DNA from 3 places in the Carboxydocella sp. ULO1 genome. Region 3 is predicted to be linked to each of the others. Evidence: riboswitches for the same ligand, from Rfam matches in the RefSeq annotation. Region 3 holds a riboswitch; each other region holds the start of a gene.
The links. A riboswitch is a leader RNA that binds a small molecule or an ion and turns the genes downstream of it on or off. The one in region 3 is predicted to bind cyclic di-GMP.

Region 1 (7,817 bases), on a different contig from region 3:
GTAATTGAAAATAAAGGGCACCCCTTCCTGAGCCTGTAAACCCTCGCCATTCCACAGGGGCGCTATCTCTCGCAAACCCGCTGGCAGCTCCTGTCCCAGTTCCTCCGTTCCAGCGATTACCCCCAGGGTCAGCCCCGTATCCGGGCCGGTTTTTAACAACAGGGGTGCAACTTCCTCAAATCGGGGCAAGCGTACTGGTGCAGCAAAAGCCACCGGCCAGCGAGCCTCGGTAAGCAGCCGTACCCGGGCCAGATGCACTACTTCCCGGCGTGGGTCCAGCCCAATGGTCAATAGATTGGACAACAGCTGCCGATCCAGCACCGCCCCTTCTCCTTTGCTTCCCGATAAGAGGGGATGGTGGGACTGGCACTCCACCACCTCACCGGTTAACAGACCCAGCTGTGGGTCCTCAATAATCAACAGCTCATTGGTGCGAAAAGGTCGGGTCTGATCCAGTACCCAGACCTCCTGAGGGGTAGTTGTTCCGATTACCTGCACCCTTTTACCTCCTCTCCCGCATGGAGCGCAAAAATTTTTCCCGAACCTGTAAATCCAGGACATAGTCCAGCAAAGCATCAGTTTGTTGTCGGGTTAATTTCACCTTTTGATCGATTAGATCCAGCAACCAGGGAATGCCCCGGCCACCAGCAGGACAAAGGGAAATTACGAGAGCCGCTGCCAGCTGGGCCTTATTTTTCTGTTCAGCCAGCAAATCCAGGGCAATGGCCTGCGGATAGGTACCCGGGCGCAAAAAAACCGTATAATAGCGGTCTTTTACAGCCAAGGGACGATAGGGCAACAGCAGTTCTCCTTCCTGCAGCAAGTCATAGAGAATCTCCCGGTCATAAGCCCTTTGCCAGAGAGGGGGGGCCTTTTCCCCCAGTTCCTGGGCAATGGCATTGGTCCCTACTTCCTCGATTACACCTATCAGTAAAATATTCTCCTCCAGACAAAAGGAATAGAGCTGCTGCCAGCCTTCTGCCCAGGCTTGCTCCAGCCGTAAAAAACCGCCATCCAGCATGATGGCTTGGGGTTTTTGTCGAAAGATGAGTTCCAGCAAGGTTTCCAGCTCCAGTTGGGCCAGATGCCGGTCCCGCAGGCGACTAAATGCCAGTTCCTGGCTCAAACCTTTTTCCCTTACCAGCTGCCTGACTTCTTCTTCCCCCTCAGCCAGGAGGGGGGTTATTACCCGCTGTTTCAGTTGTTCCCCGCCCTGGCTGGCCAGAGCCAGAGCCTGTAATAAAGCCAGCTGGTAAGGATAGTTAGCCCCAATAGTTTGCTGGGAGCCATCTATCCCTACTACCTGCCAGCCCTGCCAGGGTTTGTCCTGGAAAACTGGAATGGGTTTGAATTCACCAAAGCTATCAGCCAGCAGCTGGCGGCCTGCGGCCCGGTCAGGTGTCTTTTGCATACGCCTGAGCAGCTCCTGATTGAGTTCCAGCAAGTCCTCCCACATAAATAAACCTCCAAATGCAAAAACCTCCACCTGTGTATCATTGTAACACAAGCAGAGGTTTTAAGAAATTACCTAATCCTGTTATTTCACCACTTCTCCCGGCCAGGCCATCATGCCTCCTGCCAGGTTTTTGACCCGGGTGAAGCCCTGTTCCACCAGATACTGGGCCACCTGGGCACTGCGGCTGCCAGAAGCGCAAACCACTACGATAGTCTGGTTTTTATCCAGTTCCCCCAGTTTACCAGGGATTTCCCCCATGGGAATGAGGCGAGCCTCTTTAATATGCCCGGCTTCATACTCAAAGGGTTCCCGCACATCGATAACCGTTACCTTTTCGCCTTTAGCCAGCATGGCCTGCAATTCTTCACCACTGATGTCCTGATAAGTAGCCTGGGCCTGCTGCTGGGTTGCTGTTTCTCCCCCGGATTGGGTAGTTTCCTGTTTAGCACAGCCGGTAACGATCAGAAGACCACTCAGCAGAGTGATTAACAACCATTTTTTCACTTCCTTCTCCCCCTTTAGTTAAACCATCCCAGGAACCAGCCCCGTTTGGTGTAGATAAACATCGCCAGCACCAGAACAGTAGATGTCCAGAGTATAACCTGATTGCTTTTTTTGTGATTTTTGGTTCCCATCCAGTGGGCAAAACCCAGCAGAACTATGGTAATACCGTAAAATATATTGCTATATTTCGATACCGAACCAACAGCGGCAAAGCCCAATCCCCCCAGACCGAGGGCGGCAAAAACTGCCGGACCCAGTCAGGCGATACAGGCCAGAAAGCCGGTGATAACTGCTCCAAGACTGGCCAGTTTCTCCCGCATGTTTTTGCACCTACTTTCTCTTGCATTCGCTACCAATTAGTATAGCATACTGCCCCCGGGTAAGCAACTGTTATTTTGTCGAGTCTTGTTGACGCAGCAGATGGGGACAGTTACAATCTTTATTAGTACAGTTAAAGGAGGCCCCGAGATGTTTAGTATAAAACCAAAAAATGATATTTTCTACCGCTTGTTAGGTGAGCTGGCCCAGTGCCTGGAAGAAGCTGCCCGTCATTTTCGCGCCATCATGCAAGAACAGCAACACTCTGAGCAGCTAATGCGGCAGCTGGATCAAGTTGAAGAAAAAAGCGATCAGATTGCCAAAGAATTAAAGAAAGAAATCAATCGTACTTTTATTACTCCCATCGACCGGGATGAGCTTTTCCGGCTCACCCAGGGGTTAGAGCACGTGGTCGATTACCTGCACGGCACCTGCGTAAAACTGGGACTCTATAAAGTGGAACAGACTACCCGGACCGGTCAGGAGCTGGCCGGGGTTGCCTTTGAAGCCAGTCTGGCTCTAGCCAAAGCCATAAAGCTCTTGCCGGAACTGACTTCCCGGCCGGAAGCAATCCAGAAGCTCTGTCAGACTATCAATGAGCTGGAAAGCCAGGGAGATAATATCTACCGCACCGGCCTGGCCCAGCTTTTTGCCCTGGATTGCAGTCCGTTGGAAATCATCAAGTGGAAAGACCTGTATGAATATATGGAAGAAATGCTGGACTTCTGTGATGATATGGCAGATTTATTAGAGGGAGTAGTGCTAAAATATGCTTAGTCTCACCGCTTTGGTCATTATCGTTGTTATCCTTGCTTTGTTGTTTGACTACTTAAATGGCTTCCATGATACCGCCAATGCTGTTGCCACTTCCATTGCCACCCGGGCCCTCAGCCCCCGGCAGGCAATTCTCCTGGCTGCCGCTTTTGATTTTCTAGGAGCGGTAACCCATACCGCTGTGGCAGCTACCATCGGAAAAGGAATTGTGGACCCAGCAGCCATAACCCAGACGGTTTTAATCGGCGCCCTCTCAGCTGCTATTTTCTGGAACCTGTTTACCTGGTACTATGGCATTCCCAGCAGTTCTTCCCATGCCCTCATCGGCGGCCTGGTAGGAGCTGCCGCTGCCCAGCACGGTTTTGCGCTCATCAAGTGGACAGGCCTGAGTAAAATCATCCTGTCCCTGATCTTATCCCCTATTCTGGGTCTGGTGGTGGGCTATCTGGTAATGGTGGGTTTTTTCTGGCTCTTCCGCTTTTCTCATCCCCATCAGACCAATAATGTTTTTCGTCGCTTACAGATCCTTTCAGCAGCGCTGACTGCCTATTCCCATGGCTCCAATGATGCCCAGAAGTCCATGGGCCTGATCACTATGGCTCTCGTCAGCGCCGGTATGATTGATACTTTTCATGTTCCCTTCTGGGTAGTAGTTGCCTGCGCCAGTGCCCTGGCCCTGGGTACCGCTACAGGGGGGAAAAAAATAATCCGCACCATGGGCGGGCGGATTTTTAAAATTGAACCCATAAATGGTTTTGCCTCGGATATTAGCTCTTCCCTGGTAATATTGCTGGCTTCCCGCTTTGGCCTACCCGTCAGCACTACTCATGTAGTCGCTTCCGCACTCATGGGAGTGGGCACAGCCAAAAACTTTCGCGGGGTAAAATGGGGGGTGGCCCGACAGATTATTACCGCCTGGTTTCTCACTTTGCCAGCTACCAGCCTGATCGGAGCCGGGGTCTATCTAGCCCTGGAATTATTGCTCTGATAGCTCCCTGGCTGCAGCCAGGACAGCTTCGGCATGGCCGGCTACCTTGACTTTGCGCCAGATCTGTCGGATAACACCATCGGCATCGATCAGGAAAGTGGATCTTTCAATCCCCATGCTTTTCTTGCCATACATATTCTTTTCTTTTAATACCTCATACAACTGACATACTTCCCCGTTACTATCACTGAGCAGAGGAAATTTCAGACCCAGTTTGGCCGCAAATTTCTCATGACTGGCTATGGAATCCCGGCTTACTCCGAGAATAACGGTATTGATGGCAGCAAACTGCTCCATCCGGTCATTAAAATCGACCGCTTCATTGGTTCAACCAGGAGTATTATCTTTAGGATAAAAATAAAGAACAACCTTTTTGCCAGCTAATTGGGATAAAGTGATTTCCTGTCCCCCGGTAGCGGGCAGGGTAAAATCAGGGGCCTTGAAGCCGATCTCTACCATATTCTCAACCTCCTCTGCTACTTATTTTCCCCATTGGAGCAGGATTTCCTGTTTTGTTGTCGAAAAAAATTTTTTAGAAAAACTTCTTAGGTCCCCCCAAAAATGATTGCCTGTTCGTATAATATAGCGAAAAGGAAAAAGGCAAAACCATCGAAAGGTGGTGACGCAAAGCTAAAGGGGCTACCGCAACTCCGTTGCCAGGCCAGCCAGCTGCCCGAGTGCGAGGCGATTTACCTCCTGCTCTGGCAGGAGGTAAAATTTTGAGCATTAAAAGGAGGTATGTCTTATGACTATCAAACACAAATTCCTGGCCACTTTTGTTGCCGCAATCCTGGCTCTTGGTCCTGTTTCCGCTGTTTTTGCTGAAGGGGAAACCACCACTACCACTGATGCTACAACCCAGACCACTGTTACTTCCGACACCTATGGCAATACCACTACTACTACCCAGGTCAATCCTTTTGAGCAGCAGGTTCTGCAGGTAAAAGCGGTGCTGGTTAAGCTGCTGGACAATCCGACCGATACAGCACTCAAGGCTGAGCTGAACAAGCTGATCACCAGCAAAAAAGATATCCGGGTTCTGGCCCAGGCTATCAATAGTCTGAAAAAAGATGCAGTGGCTGATTTCAAGAAAACTAAAGACAGTAAGACCTATGTGAAACGCATTCACCGGATCAATGAGCTGGCCAGGATGCTGAAAAAGGAAATTGTCAAACGGGAAAATGAAATTAAGAAAGAACAGAAAAAAGACAAGCGGGAACTGGCTCAATTAAAAGCCCAGGAAAAGAAACTGAAACAGGAACTGAAAGCCAAAGCCAAAGCGGAAAAAGCCAAACGTAAAATCGCTGAATTACAAGCTAAAATCAAAAAGTTGGAAGCTGAACTGGCTGCCGCTACCTCAGCTTTGAATCAAACTGCTCAGGCTACTACAACTGTTAATGCCTCCATTACCCAGTAAAAATCCAAGCCGCAGGCAAAGCCTGCGGCTTTGTTATTTAACCTCCACCGGGCAATGCGTTTTACTGTTTCAACCTGGGATCCAGGGCGTCCCGCAAACCGTCTCCCAGCAGATTAAAGCCCAGTACATTCAGCATAATGGCAATCCCGGGGAATATGGCCACCCAGGGCGCTTTAAGCAAGAGATCCCGGGTATCGGCCAGCATCGCCCCCCATTCCGGTGTAGGTGGCTGAGCCCCCAGGCCCAGAAAGCTGAGGCCGGCGGCATCGAGAATAGCTGTACCGATGCCCAGGGTAGCTGTTACAATAATGGGCGCAATGCAGTTGGGCAAAATATGGCGGAAAATAATGCGAGCATCCCTGGCCCCGATAGCTTTGGCCGCCTCGATATATTCAGTGGCTTTCACCGCCAGAACAGTAGACCGTACCACCCGGGCAAAGGTTGGCACATTCACCAGTCCGATGGCCACCATGGCATTTTCCAGACTGGGCCCCAGCACTGCCATGATAGCGATTGCCAGCAGGACACTGGGAAATGCCAGCATTATATCAACAATACGCATCAGGATGGAATCCAGCCAGCCGCCATAATAGCCGCCCAACGCCCCCATCAGGGTGCCTACTATCAAAGCGATGCCTACAGAAATAACCCCCACTTCAACAGAGATGCGGGCACCATAAACAATCCTGCTAAAAATATCCCGGCCCAGCTTGTCCGTTCCCAGCCAGTGCTTGGCGCTGGGTGGTTGCAAGCGCTCCTTCAAGCTCCCATCATGAACGGGGTCATAAGGAGCGATGAGCGGGGCAGCCAGAGCAGTAAACAGCAAGATAGCCACAATCAGCGCACCCAGCAGGGCAACTTTATTCCGCTTTAGCCGACGCCAGGCGTCAGCCCATAGTCCTCCTTTGTTCTGGCTCATGGCGCTCCTCCTTAACTGTAACGAATGCGGGGATCAATATAGGTATAAAGCAGGTCGACCAGAAGATTGATTAACACAAACAGCATGGCTATAAAAACAATACTGCTCTGCACCACCGGAAAATCCCTGGCCATTATGGCAGCATAGATATAGCGGCCAATTCCCGGCCAGGAGAAGATGGTTTCCGTCATTACAGCTCCACCCAGCAAGGAACCAAACTGCAAGCCGATTACCGTTAAAACGGGCAGGAAGGCATTGCGCAGGGCGTGCTTGAGCACAATCAGCCACTCCGCCAGCCCTTTGGCCCGGGCGGTGCGAATATAATCCTGCCGCAACACTTCCAGCATGCTGGAGCGGGTCATGCGGGCAATGATAGCCATGGGGATAGTGCCCAGAGCCAGCGCCGGCAAGGCCAGGTGCCAGAGGGCATCCCTAAAAGCAGCCATATCCCCGCTGAGCAAGGCGTCCACAGTAATTAAGCCGGTAATCACTGGAACAGTATATTCAGTGCTCAGGCGTCCGGAAGGAGGGAACCAGCCTAAAGTCTGGGCAAAGAGGTAGATCAGCATCAGACCTAACCAGAAGATGGGCATAGAAACCCCGAACAAAGCTCCTACCATGGAGATATTATCAAAAAAAGAGTATTGTTTCACTGCCGCAATTATACCCGCAGTCAGACCGACGATCACCGCCACCAGCATGGCCGCCAGAGTCAGTTCCAGGGTGGCCGGGAAAAAAGTAGCCAGTTCCTTGCTTACCTGTTCATTGGTAACTATGGAACGGCCCAGATCTCCAGTCAGAATGTGGCTTAAAAAACGGCCGTATTGAATATATAAAGGGTCATTTAAACCCAATTGTTCTCGCAGTTCTTTTAGCGCCTCGGGTGTAGCCCGTTCGCCCAGCATGATCTGGGCCGGGTCCCCGGGAATAAAATGGATTAAGGAAAAAGCCAGCAGGGTTACACCAAAAAAGACGGGAATAATCTGGAGCAAGCGACGAACAATATATTGTGCCATGAATTTTCCTCCCTGAAAGAGAGAGCAAGAGGCCGGCCGCAACCGGCCTCTCCTCTGTCTTTACCAGCTTACTCTTTGTCAATGGTGTTAAAGCATTCACTACCAGTGGGATGAGGTACCCAGCCCTTGATATTTTTCCTGGCCGCAACCGGCGGGGTGGAATGAACCAGCGGTACCCAGGGAGCATCCGCTTTAATCAGCACCTGAGCCTGCTTGTACAGCTCAGCCCGCTTGTTCTGGTCGGATTCCTGCTGGGCTTTAATCAGCAGGTCATGAACCTTGTCATTCTTGTAGAAAGCAACATTTGAAGCAGAACCTTTGGTAGTGTTGTCCTTGTCCAGCAGAACATAGAGGAAGTTGTCGGGGTCACCATTATCCCCGGTCCAGCCCAGGAGATAGAGTTCGTGTTCCCCGTTTTCCCCTTT
Region 2 (7,817 bases), on a different contig from region 3:
TCTTTGTCACTGACCCGGAAGAAGATTTTTTCCCGGCTGTCAATGATGGTGAAATCCTCCAGAGTATGACAGCAGAGCTCGGGGTAGGTGGGGGTGGCTTTGGGGGCCGGGCCTCGTTCGCCTACAATTAGTTCATCTTCGCCAATGTAGATGGTTTTGCGCTCCATCAGGGCCTGAAAAACCAGAGCCCGCAGGACCGGGATGGAAACCTTGCCGGAGTATTGCTGGTAAACCTCGGTTACGATTTCGGCCCGTTCAGTAGAAAGGGTAGGGATGGCTTCCAGGCTTTGCTGGCGGAGTTTGGCAACCCGTTCATTCACTGTACTCAACCTCCAATCTGTATCTGCTCACAGTAGGGTTTTAAGGCTTCTGCTATCGCCTGCATTTGTTCAGGGGAAGGTTCGGGAGTGCCTTCCAGTGGATAGGGTTGGCCCAGACGGCGGTATTTGTCCTGCGCCAGAGCGTGGTAGGGTAACAGATTTATCTGTTTCACCTGCCCCAGTTCCTGCAAATGACTCTGTAATAAAGTGATTTGTTCATCAGTATCAGTGATACCGGGAATGATGGGAAGGCGCAGGAAAAAGTTTTTTTTCTGTTGTACCAGCCATTTGAGATTGCTTAGAATAAGCTGGTTGGACACTCCCGTAAAATATCGATGTTTCTCCTCAGCCAGCAGCTTGAGATCATACAGAAAGAGGTCGGTGTAAGGGGCGATTGCTTCCAGACTGGCCAGAGGTGCGTAGCCACTGGTATCTACAGCAGTGTGGAGGGCCTGTTTACGACAGGTTTGCAACAGGGCCAGAAGAAAGTCAGGTTGGGCCAGGGGTTCGCCGCCGGAAAAGGTCACTCCTCCCCCGGATTCCTCATAGAAAACCCGGTCCTGGTTAATGGTGTCCATGACTTCGGATACAGTAACCCGGCGTCCTACCATCTTCCGGGCCAGGGTCGGGCAAGCAGTAGCACAATGACCACAGTGCTGGCAAAGAGAGCGTTCCCTGGTAGCCTGGTGAGGGCAGGCGAATTGGCAACGCCCACAACCAATACAGCGCCGGGTAGCAAGCAACAGCCGGGGGTGAAAACTCTGGCTTTCAGGATTATGACACCACTGGCAACGCAGGGGACAGCCGAGGAAAAAGACGGTAGTCCGGATGCCGGGGCCATCCTGCAGGGAAAATTTCTGGATATTGAAAATCAGGCCGGATTTCATCTTATCACCTCAAATGGATATATAAGCAAAAAAGATGCCGACTGCAGACCGGGCTAAAAACAAGCCCCCGTACCAAAAATGGTACAGGGGCTGTCCCAACTATGGGATTACGTCTCGTCTTTGGGACGCAGGCCGTATTTTTTCAGTTTATTGTGCAGGGTTTGTTTAGGAAGGCCCAGTAATTGGGCGGCTCTGGTTAGCTGGTAATCTGTCTGCTGCAAAGCTGATTGCAGCAAACGGATTTCCAGGTCTTGCAGGGCTTGTTTCAAGGGTAAGGGCGGTTGAGTCCAATGAGGCTGGTTTTTGGGTCCGAACAAGCCGGGATGTTCCCGGGGTAAATCGGCCAGAGTAAGCAGGGGACCATCGGCCAGGTTGATTGCGCTTTCAATAACATGCTCCAGTTCCCGTACATTTCCGGGCCAGTTATGCTGCCAGAACAGCTCCAGGACTTCTGATGCTAGGCCCGTGATCTTTTTTCTTAATTTTTGCCGGTATTTTTGCAGAAAATGCTGGGCAAGTAAAGGAATATCTTCTTGCCGTTCCCGCAGAGGAGGTAAATGAAAGAAAATCACATTCAAGCGGTAATAGAGGTCCTGGCGCAGCCGTTTTTCCTCTAATAACTTGAGGGGATGTTCATTGCTGGCGGCAATTACGCGCACATTAACGGTACGGGTCCTGGTGTCACCGAGACGCCGGACTACGCCATCCTGGAGTACCCGCAGGAGCTTGGCCTGTAGCTCTCGATCTAGAGAGTTGATCTCATCCAGAAAGAGGGTACCGCCATCGGCCAGTTCAAAGAGACCGGGACGGTCTTTGGCCCCGGTAAAACTGCCGGCACAAGTGCCAAAGAGCAGGGATTCCAGCAGTGAGGGTGGCAGAGCAGCGCAATTCTGAGCAATAAAGGCATGGCGCTGCCGTTCTGGACAGGCGTTATGGATAGCCTGCACCAACAATTCCTTGCCAGTCCCGGTTTCACCGTATATGAGAATTGGCGAGGGACTGCAGGCCACCTTGCGGGCCCGGTGGAGGATATCCTGCAGAATCGGGTTCCTGGTAATAATATCGGCAAAAGTGTAGCGGGTACCATTACCCCGAGCAGGGTCAGTTTTTTTGTGACTTGCCAGTTCTTTTTGCAGGGCTAGAATTTTTTCCGATAGCTGGACTACCTGGGTCAGATCTTTAAAGATTTCTACCGCTCCCACCAGTTGGCCGTTTTCAAACATAGGGATGGTAGAAGTGACAGTGGCTACCTGCTTGCCCTGGTAATTGGTATAATGCTGGACATGGTTGAGCAAAGGCTGACGCTGGCGCAGGACATAGTAAAAGGTACTGGTTTCCTCGGTGAGGCCTGGAAAGACGTCCAAAATATTTTTCCCAATAGCTGCTGCCGGGTCTATTCCACCGATATTGGTGGCAGGTTCGTTATAAAAAATGATATTGGCTTTAGTATCAGTAACAATGATTCCTTCATCCAGATTAGCCAGGATTATATCCAATAGATGTTTGTAATCCACCCCTATATCCCCCTTTGCTGGCTGTATGGGTGAACAAATTCTCCATAGCCGGGGGAAAGTCCTTTTTTGTTAGGTTAAACTACCAATTAAGGGGATGAGATTATACTATCTCCACTGCTGCTATAATATCCCGTTGTTTAAAGCTATAACCCCTGTGTAAAAAGAAGAGAGGCCATGTGGCCTCTCTTCAGTCATCATGTTCTCCGTCATTCTGTTCTCCATCATTTATACCATCATGGTCATTGTCTTCATCACCATCGAGAACACCATCATGGTCAGTGTCAGGATTTTTAGGATCTTCTTTTAATACAAATTCTCTACCATTGCTGATTTTGTCCCCATCATCATCTTCATCAAAGTCCATAATACCATCATCATCAGAGTCACTATCGATGGGGTTGGAGCCTATGCTAAACTCCTGGGAATTAGAGAGTCTGTCCTTATCAAAATCCTCGTCACCGTCTTTCATACCATCCCCGTCTGAATCAGCTTTCAGCGGGCTGGTATGGATCACAAATTCCTGATAGTTGTTAAGGTTGTCTCGGTCCAGGTCTTCGTTTCTATCTTTAATACCATCTCTGTCACTGTCAGGGTTTAGAGGGTTGGTGTGAACAAGGTATTCCTGAAGGTTCGTCAGTTTGTCATGGTCCAGGTCTTCATTACCATCCTTGATGCCATCCTGGTCGGTATCGGCTTTTACCGGATTCAAGCCCAGGTAAAATTCCTGTTTAACAGTAAGGCCGTCCCGGTCCGGGTCAGTGTTGGCCAAATTTCGATAAATGCTGAGATGATAGCGCAATTCCCAGCTGTCAGGTATACCATTATGGTTTTTGTCTTTGCTTACTTTGGCATTGGCCGGGTTTGGGCCGCTACCAAGAAGGACTAAAGTAGCGAGAGCGATTGGAGCCATGGTAAAAAAGACTTTACGTTTGTTCATAAAGAACCCCTCCTTAATTTAAAATCTTATCCCGAGCAAGCAGTTAAATTAAGGAGGCTCGCCCGGCAGCTGGCTGGCATGGCTGTGCAGCTTTAGCCCCTATAGCTTTGTGTCGCCGCCTTTCGACGGTTTTACTCTTTTCGGTTATCATATTATACGTTTTCAAAAAGTATTTTAGGGGGGTTTCTGGGAATTAAAAAAATTTTTCCTCAGGCGAGAGAGTGCCATATTGGAGAAATGTTATGCCCCTTGTTTAAAACTGAACAATTGTGCTACACTAAAAGAAATCTCATAAAGCAGGAGGTAAAAATCATTGAAAGTAGCGGCAGCAGTGGCAAAAACCTATGATTATATCGAAGTGGAAGCGGGAGTCCAGGAGGTTCTAAACCAGTTTGGTGGCATGGAAACTTTGATTAAGCCGGAGGAGAGGGTGCTCATCAAACCCAATATGCTGGAGGGATTGCCACCGGAGCGAGCAGTAACCACCCATCCGGAAGTAGTAAGAGCGGTAATTCGTCAGGTAAAGAGGGCCGGTGGCATACCTTTAGTCGGAGATAGTCCTGGAATTGGCAGTGGCATGAAGGCGGCGGAAAAAAACGGCATAGCCGGGGTATGCCGGGAAGAAGGAGCGGAATTGCTGGCATTTGCCGAATCAGCGGAGTATTCCTTTCCTGAGGGAAAAGTAATCCGCAAGTTCCATTTGACCGGTGAACTGCAACAGGTGGATAAAGTTATCTCTCTGGCCAAAATGAAGACCCATTCCTTTATGGGCATCACCGGGGCCGTCAAGAATTTGTTTGGCTGCATAGTGGGTCCAGGCAAAGCTCAGTTTCACCTGCGCCTGAAGCGACGGGACGATTTTGCTGCTATGCTGGTTGACCTGGCCCTGCTGGTTAAGCCGGTTTTTTTCCTGGTAGACGGAATTGTTGGGATGGAAGGCAATGGCCCCCGTAATGGTTCGCCTATTCAAGCGGGAGTGATTTTGGGCGGCACTAATGGCTTTGCTGTTGACCTGGTCATGGGTCAGATGATGGGTTTCAACAGTGAGGAATTGCCGGTATCACGGCTGGCTCTGGCCCGGGGGCTGGTACCGGGGTTGAAGAGGATTGAAGTGGTAGGCAGTGGCCGGGAGTTACGCTGGAATTTTCAGCCCCCCTATAACCTGGAGTCTCTGGATGGGCGGGTCCCGCCTTTTCTGGTCCGCTTTTTCCAGAATCAGTTCACCTATCGGCCGGTTATGAATGAAAAGTGTACCGGTTGCAGCCGTTGTGCTCAGCATTGTCCACCGCAAGCCATAAAGATCGAAAATGGGAAAGCGATGGTAGACTATGAGCAATGTATTCGTTGCTATTGTTGCCAGGAACTCTGTCCCTTTGATGCTGTTATTCTGGAACAGGGATTATTGCTCAAACTGTTCGGTCGGAAAAAGTAACCAGATGCCAGTGGCAGGCATATACTAAGACAAGAAGCTTAATCAGAGCAGAAGGGATTATTGGGTCAGCTACAGCTAGCGGTATTTATGGCCTGGCTAAAGCGGCTATTAAAGAACAAACAACCCCGTGAGTACCAGGGCTCACGGGGTTTATTTTATGATCTGCACACGCTTTTGTTTACGCAGCACCAGGCGCCAGTAGATGCCTTCCCAGCCGGTGAGGGAGTGGTCATTAACAATTTGTTTGGACATTAACTCAAAAGGGCTGCGCGCTACCAGTTGTTCTACTTCTGCTTCGGTAAGGCAGCAAAGCTCGGGCAGGCCACAGCCGGGGATATCGGTCCAGAGGGCGGTAAAAACGGCAATTCCACCGGGTTTAAGCACTCTCCAGGCCTCATCTAATACCTGCTGCCGGTTTTCCTCGATGCTTTCTGTAAAAACATGAAGGAGCCCAAAGCTGTAAATGGCATCAAAGGAGAATTCCCGAAAGGGCAGATTAAGGGCATCAGCCACCAGGCACTCGAACTCTGCTTTTAAAGCCAGCCTACCGATAGCTTCAGCATCAATGTCTACAGCTACCACTTGCAGGCCTTGTTCAAAAAAATACAAGCTATCCCGCCCATTGCCACAGCCCAGGTCCAGAACTGGGCCTTTGGTAGCATGGAAAAGGGGAAGAACCCAGCGGGCAGTCTGGCTGGGTGGAGTATTTTGCGCTTTTTCACTGGCAAGCAGAGTATGAAAATCAAAGGCCATGGGCTGGTTGCCTCCTGTAATTAGACATATCCTTATACAATTTACCAGTTTTATGCTAGATAATCAACAGGAAATTTCACGAAAAAATAAAATATGTGTCTGTATTTTATGCAGGGCAAAGAACTTGCATTTTTGCCTAAAATCAGGTATTATAAGGAATGTGTTAGCACTCTATTTAATTGAGTGCTAATAGTACATAAAGAGGAGGTTTCTCAGTGATGATTAAGCCGCTTGGAGACAGAATTGTCATTAAGCCCTTGGCATCGGAAGAAGTAACTGCCAGTGGGATTGTGTTACCCGATACAGCCAAGGAAAAGCCCCAGGAAGGGGAAGTAGTAGCTGTCGGCAATGGCCGTCTGCTGGAAAATGGTGAGCGGATAGCCCCGGAAGTCAAAGTAGGTGACCGGGTGATCTACTCCAAATATGCCGGTACTGAAGTGAAATATGAAGGCGAGGAATATCTCATCCTGAATGAACGGGATATCCTGGCTGTAATCGAATAATAAGGGGGTTTAGCAAGTGGCGAAGCAGATTATTTTCGGTGAAGAAGCCCGTCGGGCTCTGGAACGGGGGGTAAATACCCTGGCTGAAGCTGTGCGGGTAACTCTGGGCCCCAAAGGCCGCAATGTGGTTCTGGAGAAAAAGTTCGGTTCCCCGCTGATTACCAATGACGGGGTTTCCATCGCCCGGGAAATCGAACTGCCCGATCCCTTTGAAAACATGGGTGCCCAGCTGGTCAAGGAAGTAGCGACCAAAACCAATGATGTAGCCGGTGATGGTACCACTACTGCGACTGTGCTGGCCCAGGCCATTATCCGCGAAGGTTTGAAAAACGTGGCTGCTGGTGCCAATCCCATGATCCTGAAAAAGGGGATTGAGAAGGCTGTAGCCGTTGCTGTTGAGGAAATCAAGAAAATGGCCCGTCCGGTGGAAAGTAAAGAAGCTATCGCCCAGGTTGCTTCCATTTCCGCTGCTGATCCGGAAATCGGCAACCTGATCGCTGAAGCCATGGAAAAAGTGGGTAAGGACGGGGTAATCACCGTTGAGGAATCCAAAGGTATCGGTACCACCCTGGATGTTGTGGAAGGGATGAATTTTGACAGGGGTTATATCTCCCCCTATATGGTAACTGATGCCGAGCGTATGGAAGCGGTGCTGAATGATCCCTTTATTCTGATCACTGATAAGAAAATCAGCTCCATTCAGGAAATTCTACCTGTTCTGGAGCAAGTAGTGAAAACTGGTAAGCCTTTGCTGATCATCGCTGAAGATGTGGAAGGGGAAGCCCTGGCTACCCTGGTGGTTAACAAACTGCGGGGCACCTTCAACTGCGTAGCTGTCAAGGCTCCTGGTTTCGGCGACCGCCGCAAGGCTATGCTGGAAGATATCGCTATTTTGACCGGTGGTCAGGTTATCTCCGAAGAACTGGGCCGCAAGCTGGATGCAGCTAACCTGTCCATGCTGGGTCGGGCCCGTCAGGTCAAGGTAACCAAGGAAGAAACCGTGATTGTGGATGGGGCTGGCTCTGCTGAAGAAATTCAGAAGCGGGTGGCCCAGATCCGCAAACAGTGGGAAGATGCTACTTCCGAGTATGACAGGGAAAAACTACAGGAACGGCTGGCCAAACTGGCCGGTGGGGTAGCGGTAATCCAGGTGGGGGCTGCTACTGAAACCGAAATGAAGGAAAAGAAACTGCGCATTGAAGATGCTCTCAATGCTACTCGGGCTGCTGTGGAAGAAGGAATCGTCGCCGGTGGCGGTACCGCTCTGGTGGATGTAATTCCGGCTCTGGCTGCCATTGAGGCTGAAGGCGATGAAGCTACTGGTGTGGCTATCGTCCGTAAGGCCCTGGAAGAGCCTCTGCGTCAGATTGCCAATAACGCCGGTCTGGAAGGCTCCGTAATAGTTGAAAAAGTCAAGAGCATTGATCCTGGTATTGGCTTCAATGCTCTGACCGGTGAATATGTAGATATG
Region 3 (7,817 bases):
GGTTCGGTAGCTGATGCCTTTACCCTTTTTGAAAAGTTTGAGAGCAAACTGGAGGAATTCAGGGGAAATTTAACCAGAGCTGCTGTCGAGCTGGCCAAAGAATGGCGGCGGGACAAAATCCTGATGAAACTGGAAGCCATGATGATTGTGGCTGATTTGCAACAAATACTGATAATCTCCGGGAACGGTGAAGTGATTGAGCCTGATCAGCCATATATAGCTATTGGGTCAGGAGGCGCCTATGCAATGGCAGCCCTGAAGGGTTTGTATCATCATTCCGCACTGCCTGCAGATAGCATGGCAGAAGAGGCTTTAAAAATCGCTGCCTCTCTCTGTGTATATACCAATGAGCATATTACTGTGAAGCGGATAGGGGGGTAAGACCGTGCAGGAACTGACTCCTAAACAGATAGTACAGGAACTGGATAAATATATAGTGGGTCAGCATAAGGCTAAAAAAGCTGTGGCCATAGCACTGCGCAATCGGATCAGGCGGAAAAGGCTGCCCAGAGAACTTCAGGAAGAAGTGCTTCCTAAAAATATTATTATGATCGGTCCAACCGGAGTGGGTAAAACCGAAATAGCTCGTCGGATTGCCAAACTGGTGAATGCTCCTTTTGTTAAAGTGGAGGTTACGAAATTTACGGAAATCGGTTATGTTGGCCGGGATGTAGAGGCAATGGTAAGGGATCTGGTGGAAACGTCCATTCGCATGGTCAAAGAAGAAAAAATGCAGGAAGTGGAAGAACGCGCCTATGAACTGGCTGAGGAGCGGTTACTGGACATAATTGCCCCTCGAACTCAGCAAAATTTGAACCGCAAAAATCCTTTCGAATTATTTTTTGGTAGCAATCAGGAAGAGCAGGAACCGGTACAGGTATCAGAACAAGATGAACTCCAGCGGGTTCATCAGCGCCAGTTACTAAAAGCAGGCAAGCTGGATAATATGTTGATTGAAATCGAAATCGAAGAAACTAACCGCCCGGTGGTGGAAGTTTTTTCGGGAAGCATTGAGGATATGGGTTTGAATATTCAGGATATGCTAAGCGGCTTCCTGCCCAGGAAGAAGCGAAAACGGAAAGTAACTGTAGCGGAAGCGAGAAGAATATTGATGCAGGAAGAGGCACAGAAACTCATTGATATGGATGAAGTGATTGCAGCAGCGATTGAGCGAGCAGAAGAAACAGGAATAATTTTTCTGGACGAAATTGACAAGATTGCAGCCAGGGAACAGACTGGTGGGCCAGATGTGTCGCGGGGTGGGGTTCAGCGGGATATATTGCCGATTGTGGAAGGTTCAACCGTCATGACCAAATATGGGGCCATCAAAACAGATCACATGCTCTTCATTGCTGCTGGTGCCTTTCATGTTGCGAAACCATCGGATTTGATTCCAGAACTGCAAGGAAGATTTCCAATCCGGGTTGAATTAGAACCATTGAGTGAACAGGATTTTTTACAAATTTTAATTGAGCCGCAGAACTCATTAATCAAGCAATATACAGCTTTGCTGGCTACAGAAGGCATAGAAGTTAAATTCTCTGAAAATGCCCTTGCTGAAATAGCGAAAATAGCTTATACTGTAAATGAAGAAACAGAGAATATCGGGGCACGAAGATTACACACTATTTTGGAAAAAGTTCTGGAAGATATTGCCTTTGCTGCTCCGGAAACTGAGGAAAAACATATTACTATTGATGCCGAATATGTCAGAAAAAAGCTGGCTGATGTGGTGCAAAATCGGGATTTGAGCCGATATATTTTATAAACACTATTCTTTGGAGGGACAGCAGGAATGGAAGAAATGGAAATACTTTTAGAGAAGACGAGGAAGATCAACCGACTTTTACAGAAAGCAGCGGGCAACCCTGTAGATTTTGAAGAAATGGCCAAAGTTTTGTGTGATTGTGTAGATGCCAATGTTTACATTGTGGGAAGAAGAGGAAAAGTACTGGGCCATGCGTTTATGAAAAAATTCGAATGTGACACCATGGTTCAGATCGTGGAACAGGCAGAGCGGTTTCCTGAGGCATACAATGAGGCTCTGCTTAAAGTTTCTGATACTTGTACTGATTTTCACCAGCGGGCCAACACCTGTGTTTTTGAAGGCGGGCATACCTGTATATTCAGTGGGAAGCGTACAACGGTAGTTCCCATACTGGGTGGCGGTGACCGCCTGGGCACTCTGGTCCTGGCTAAATTTAATACTGAATTCAGTAATGCCGATTTAATCCTGGCCGAATATGGTGCGACTGTTATTGGAATGGAAATCCTCAGATCTAAAGCCGAGCGAGTAGAAGAAGAAGCAAGGAAAAAAGCGGCTGTTCAAATCGCTCTGGCTACCCTGTCCTTCTCGGAACTGGAGGCAGTTGAGCATATTTTTGAGGAACTGGGCGGGGAAGAAGGATTGCTGGTGGCCAGCAAAATTGCTGACCGGGTAGGTATTACGCGTTCGGTAATTGTAAACGCTCTGCGAAAATTTGAAAGCGCAGGTGTGATTGAGTCCAAATCCCTGGGAATGAAAGGCACTTATATCCGGGTATTAAATGATCGGCTGCTGGAAGAACTAAAAAAGCTAAAACACTAATTTTTAGAAAACGATGAAAAACCACCTTACTGGTGGTTTTTTTTCTTGTCTTTCCAGCAACAAATACTATATTTTTTAAGGTAAAGCTTGATATTTTATTGATAAGAGAAAGGAATTTCGCCAGCTGCGGCGAATATATAATGCGACATAAGATGACAAAAAAAGAAGAAAAACGAAAATGGTTAAACAAAAAGCAATAATATGGGACTAAAGTCCTGTCCTTTGCTCAGGGCAACTTGGTCGAAAGGCCAAGACGCAAAGCCACGGGCCTGTAGCTCAGATGAGTATGGCAGCCGGGTTACCAAAGGGTTCTCTTGCCCTGGCCTCTGCCGGGTTTATTTTTTGGAGGGATAGCGAGATGATCGAGCGCATTCTCAATCTTTCGACAATCAATTTTTTAGAACGGGGTCTGGATGCAGCCAGCCTGCGGCATCAGGTTTTAAGCAATAACATTGCTAATGTGAGCACACCTGGTTTTAAACGCAGTGATGTGGTTTTTGAAGAGGTTCTGGCTGCAGCGTTAGGACAGGGAGAAAAGACTACCCTTGCAGGTGTCAGAACGGATGCTAAACATTTGCCCATTGGTTCTGTCCCAATTGTGGCTGTTCAACCTCAGCTTGTCCGGCAGGAGGATACTTCTCTCCGAAATGATGGTAACAATGTAGATATTGATTTGGAAATGGCTGAACTGGCGAAAAACACCATTTATTATGAAGCTTTATCCAGACAAATTGGAGCGGAAATTGCCAAGCTGAAATATGTGATCTCCGAAGGGAGGCGCTAATTAATGAGCTGGTTTGACAGTCTGGAAATCAGTGCTTCAGGATTGACGGCCCAGAGGTTGCGGCTAGATGTTATTTCCAACAATCTGGCTAATGTTAATACTACCAGAACGCAGAACGGAGGCCCTTATCGGCGGCAAATGGTAGTTTTTGCAGAGCGGGCCGATGAGCTTACCTTTGCCCAGGCTTTACAGAATGCTCTGGGGCAGCAAAAACCTGTTCCTGCGGGAAAGGGAGTTAGGGTAGTTCAGGTTGCAGAAGACCAGAGTCCTTTACCCAGAGTTTACAACCCCCAGCATCCGGATGCCGATAACCAGGGGTATGTGACAATGCCGAATGTGAATGTAGTGACGGAAATGGTAGACATGATTTCAGCTACGAGAGCTTATGAAGCCAATGTTACCGCCTTGAATGCTGCTAAGTCCATGGCGGTCAAGGCTCTGGATATTGGCCGTTAATTAGCGGAAAAGGGGTGAAAGAATGAAAATCGAAGCAATCCAAAGCAGCGGATTGGCTCAACCCCTGGGGTTGGATAAAACAAAAACTGTTACTAACAGTGAGGGTCCCAGTTTTAGTGAAATACTGGCTGCCAATTTGGCCAAAGTGGATGAGTTGCAAAAACAGAGCGATGCCGCCAGGATGCAACTCTTGACCGGTCAGGCCCCTGATTTGCACACCGTAATGATTATCGGGGAAAAAGCTAATCTGGCTTTGCAATTAACGGTACAAATACGCAATAAGGTAATTGAGGCGTATCAGGAAATCATGCGCATGCAGGTATAAAAGTTAAAGGTTAGTGAGGAAGGTGGATATGAAAGAGTTATATGCCAAAGTCAGGGAAAAACTGATGCAATTCTGGCAACAGGCCAACCAAACCCAGAAAATACTGGCCCTGGCGGCGGCAGTGACTGTTGTTGTAGCCATTGGGGCGATTTTGTATTTTTACCGGCAGCCTGATTATCAGCCCCTTTTTACTAACCTGGAAGCAGCCGACGCTGGTGCCATCACAGCCAAACTGGATGAGATGAAAGTGCCATATCAGGTTTCAGCGGATGGCAAGACCATCCTGGTACCCGCTGACCAGCAAGCTTCTATTCGCTTAAAACTGGCCAGTGATGGTGTACCTACTGGTGGCGTGGTGGGTTTTGAATTATTCGACCAGCCTAAATTCGGGGAGACAGATACCGATCGTCAGGCCAAATACCAGCGGGCATTGGAAGGAGAACTGACCCGCACTATCATGCGAATGAATGAGGTTGAGCAGGCGCGGGTTCATATTGTGTTGCCGCAGAACAGTTTGTTTGCCCTGGAGAATGAACAGGAAGCTAGAGCGGCAGTAATGCTGAAACTGAAACCCTACCAGAAATTAAAAGAAGAGCAGGTAGTGGGCCTGATCCGTCTGGTAGCCAATAGTGTTAAAGGTTTAAAGCCGGAAAATGTAACAATTGTTGATTCCAATATGCAGAGTTTAAGTGATGATATTAATCTGGGCAGTGAAGAGAAAAATAGTTCGAAGCTAACAGCATCCCAGCTGGAATTAAAACAGCAGCTGGAAAAGGATATGGAAAAATCAGCCCAGTCTATGCTGGACCGGGTTTTTGGACAGGGTAAGGCAGTGGTTAGAGTGACTGCTGAACTGGACTTTGACCGGGTTGAAATCAACAAAGAGGACTGGGGAGATAAAGTAACGCGGTCGGAGCAGATTCAGGAAGAAAACCAGAAGGGCAGCAGCACTATTCCGCAGGGAGTTCCCGGAACGACCACAAATATACCCGGTTATCAGCAAATAACTCAGCAGAATAACAGCAGTGAAAGCAATAAGAGCAATAAAATCCGCAACTATGAGATTGACCGTACTCAAGAACATCGTGTCGTAGCGCCTGGCTCAATTAAGCGCCTGTCAGTAGCTGTGATGGTGGATGGGCAAAGGGTAAAAGAGGATCAAGTAGGAGCAGTGCAGGAAGTTGTTGCCAGTGCTCTGGGTGTTGATACTGCTCGTGGTGATATGATTAAAGTTACCGCCATTCCTTTTGATACATCCGATCAACAGGCTCTGGCAGCTGAGCTGACAAAAGCTGAAAAAATGGAACTTTACAAACAGATAGCAATCTGGGCGGGGATTGCGATAGTTCTAATCTGGCTTGCTTTCATGCTTAAGAAGGTGTTAACTCCTAAAGGCGGAATACAGCCTGAGCCGGTTTCGGTGGAACAGCTTCTGGCCGGCGTCAGCATTGAAAAGACCCAAGAAAAATCTGAACTGGAAAAAATTCAGGAAGAAATTGAGCAACTGGCCAAAAAAGAACCGGAAAATGTGGCCGGGTTGTTACGCACCTGGTTGGCCGAGGAATAGAGGTGATGTAGTTGGCCAAAGGTCTAACAGGAAAGCAGAAAGCAGCAATATTGCTAATAGCCCTTGGTCCTGAGCTCTCAGCTCAGGTGCTGAAAAAAATGAAGGAAGATGAAGTGGAGAAACTGACCTTTGAAATTGCCAATTTGCGTAAGGTCAGCCGGGAATATACGGAACAGGTGTTGCGTGAATTTCATCAGCTTTGTATAGCCAAAGAGTATATTAACCAGGGTGGTATCGACTATGCCCGGGAAATCCTGGAGCGAGCCCTGGGCACTCAAAAAGCCATTGACATTATCCAAAAACTGACCTTAAACCTTCAGGTTAGACCATTTGACTTTATTCGCAAATCTGATCCATCCCAGTTATTGAACTTCATTCAGGGTGAGCATCCTCAAACTATTGCGCTGGTGATGGCTTATTTAAATCCGGATCAGTCAGCTCAGCTCCTGTCGGCTATGCCGCCGGAAATTCAGGTGGATGTGGCGAGACGGATAGCGTTAATGGATCGTACGTCACCGGAGGTTATCAAGGAAATTGAAAAGGTTCTGGAGCGCAAGATGTCATCTGTTTTTGCCCAGGACTACACTACTGCCGGCGGATTACAGAGCATTGTAGATATATTGAACCGCGTGGATCGTTCTACCGAAAAGGTGATTATGGAAAGCCTGGAAATTCAGAATCCAGAACTGGCAGAAGAAATCAAAATGCGCATGTTTGTCTTCGAGGATATTGTGTTACTGGATGACCGGGCAATCCAGCAAGTTCTGCGGGAGGTTGACAGCAAGGATCTGGCTCTTGCCCTGAAAGGTGCCAGCGAAGAAGTTGGTAACAAAATTCGTCGCAATATGTCCAAGCGGGCAGCGGAGATGCTCAAAGAGGACATCGAGTTTATGGGCCCGGTCCGTCTGCGGGATGTCGAGGATGCGCAGCAGCGAATTGTTAACATTATCCGCAAGCTAGAAGAAGCTGGCGAAATCATCATAGCACGTGGGGGAGGAGATGAGATCATTGTCTAAAGTCATCAAATCTGCTCATGTGGCTAATCTGGCTCCTTTGCCGGTTCATCGGCTCAGAATTTTGCAGCTGAATGAAACCGGGGAAGAAACTGGACCTGAAATATTTAAACCAGATGCGGAAGAACTGGAAAAGGTCCGGGAAAGCATCTTAAAAGAAACAGAAGAAATGGTGGCGGATTTAATCAACCAGGCTAAAGAACAGGCTCAGGTAATAATCGCTGAAGCCCATGATGAAGCGGAAGCCATTCTGGCCAATGCCCGTCAAGAAGGGGAAAACCTGCGCACCCAGGCTTTTCAACAGGGACTGCAGGAAGGACAAAAACAGGCATTAGCGCAATGGGAAGAAAAAATTTCTGCTTTAACAGCTATTATTAGGGCGGCTACGGAAAACAAAAGGCGGGCTCTCAAGGAAGCTGAGGAATTGATGGTAGAACTAGTACTAGCCATTTCTGCCCGCATTTTGAAAGCGCTGCCGGAAATTAATCCAGACTATCTCCGCGGGCAGGTTGAAGCAGTAGTGGAAAAAGTGCTGGACAGTGAGCAAGGAATTTTGTATGTGGCCCCTCAGGCTGTAGAGCAAGTCAGTGGCTGGCTGGATGAGATAATCGCCAATCATCCTACCCTTCGCAAGCTAAGGATTCAACCGGATTCCAGTTTGTCGCCTGGTAGTGTGATTCTGGAAACTCAGTATGGCCGAGTGGAAGCGATTCTGGAAGAGCAAATGCAGCTGCTGGCTGAAAGCTTAAAAGGTGTGATGGAAGATGAGCTGGACAGCGAAGAAATGGCGCTATCTGGAGTCAATTGAAAACACCGAATTGATCCGGGTTAAGGGTAGGGTTACTCAGATAATTGGCCTTACTATTGAAGCCAATGGGCCCGGGGTGCAACTGGGGGAGATATGTGCTATTAGCAGTAGAAATGGCGGTCCGAGGATTCTTGCCGAAGCGGTGGGGTTTAAGGAAAAGAAAGTATTACTGATGCCCCTGGCTGATACCAGCGGGATAGGACCGGGATGCGAGGTGCTGGCTCTGGGGCGCAATCTGGAAATTCCCGTTGGACCAGAGTTGCAGGGCCGCATCCTG

Region 1: linked by a shared signal. The riboswitch ahead of ULO1_RS01345 (hypothetical protein) and the one ahead of flgB (flagellar basal body rod protein FlgB) in region 3 are both predicted to bind cyclic di-GMP.
Region 2: linked by a shared signal. The riboswitch ahead of ULO1_RS06080 (hypothetical protein) and the one ahead of flgB (flagellar basal body rod protein FlgB) in region 3 are both predicted to bind cyclic di-GMP.

The regions. Positions count from the first base shown of each region.
Region 1 covers NZ_BDLQ01000007.1:108,112-115,928, reverse strand. The annotation lists gene ULO1_RS01380 (ATP-binding protein) at 1-498, opposite strand, end outside; gene ULO1_RS01375 (DNA double-strand break repair nuclease NurA) at 503-1,456, opposite strand; gene ULO1_RS14890 (rhodanese-like domain-containing protein) at 1,538-1,960, opposite strand; gene ULO1_RS01365 (hypothetical protein) at 1,975-2,178, opposite strand; gene ULO1_RS01360 (DUF47 domain-containing protein) at 2,429-3,055, shown strand; gene ULO1_RS01355 (inorganic phosphate transporter) at 3,048-4,040, shown strand; gene ULO1_RS01350 (peroxiredoxin) at 4,029-4,499, opposite strand; cyclic di-GMP riboswitch class I at 4,630-4,717, shown strand; gene ULO1_RS01345 (hypothetical protein) at 4,786-5,457, shown strand; gene nikC (nickel transporter permease) at 5,519-6,376, opposite strand; gene ULO1_RS01335 (ABC transporter permease) at 6,388-7,392, opposite strand; gene ULO1_RS01330 (ABC transporter substrate-binding protein) at 7,461-7,817, opposite strand, start outside.
Region 2 covers NZ_BDLQ01000031.1:13,973-21,789, forward strand. The annotation lists gene hypD (trans-4-hydroxy-L-proline dehydratase) at 1-320, opposite strand, end outside; gene ULO1_RS06070 (glycyl-radical enzyme activating protein) at 326-1,207, opposite strand; gene ULO1_RS06075 (sigma-54-dependent Fis family transcriptional regulator) at 1,315-2,721, opposite strand; gene ULO1_RS06080 (hypothetical protein) at 2,909-3,658, opposite strand; cyclic di-GMP riboswitch class I at 3,720-3,804, opposite strand; gene ULO1_RS06085 (DUF362 domain-containing protein) at 3,972-5,090, shown strand; gene ULO1_RS06090 (class I SAM-dependent methyltransferase) at 5,241-5,843, opposite strand; gene groES (co-chaperone GroES) at 6,062-6,346, shown strand; gene groL (chaperonin GroEL) at 6,363-7,817, shown strand, end outside.
Region 3 covers NZ_BDLQ01000021.1:104,622-112,438, reverse strand. The annotation lists gene hslV (ATP-dependent protease subunit HslV) at 1-381, shown strand, start outside; gene hslU (ATP-dependent protease ATPase subunit HslU) at 386-1,768, shown strand; gene codY (GTP-sensing pleiotropic transcriptional regulator CodY) at 1,805-2,587, shown strand; cyclic di-GMP riboswitch class I at 2,808-2,893, shown strand; gene flgB (flagellar basal body rod protein FlgB) at 2,946-3,371, shown strand; gene flgC (flagellar basal body rod protein FlgC) at 3,375-3,827, shown strand; gene fliE (flagellar hook-basal body complex protein FliE) at 3,850-4,152, shown strand; gene fliF (flagellar basal-body MS-ring/collar protein FliF) at 4,181-5,719, shown strand; gene fliG (flagellar motor switch protein FliG) at 5,731-6,735, shown strand; gene ULO1_RS04625 (FliH/SctL family protein) at 6,728-7,540, shown strand; gene fliI (flagellar protein export ATPase FliI) at 7,497-7,817, shown strand, end outside.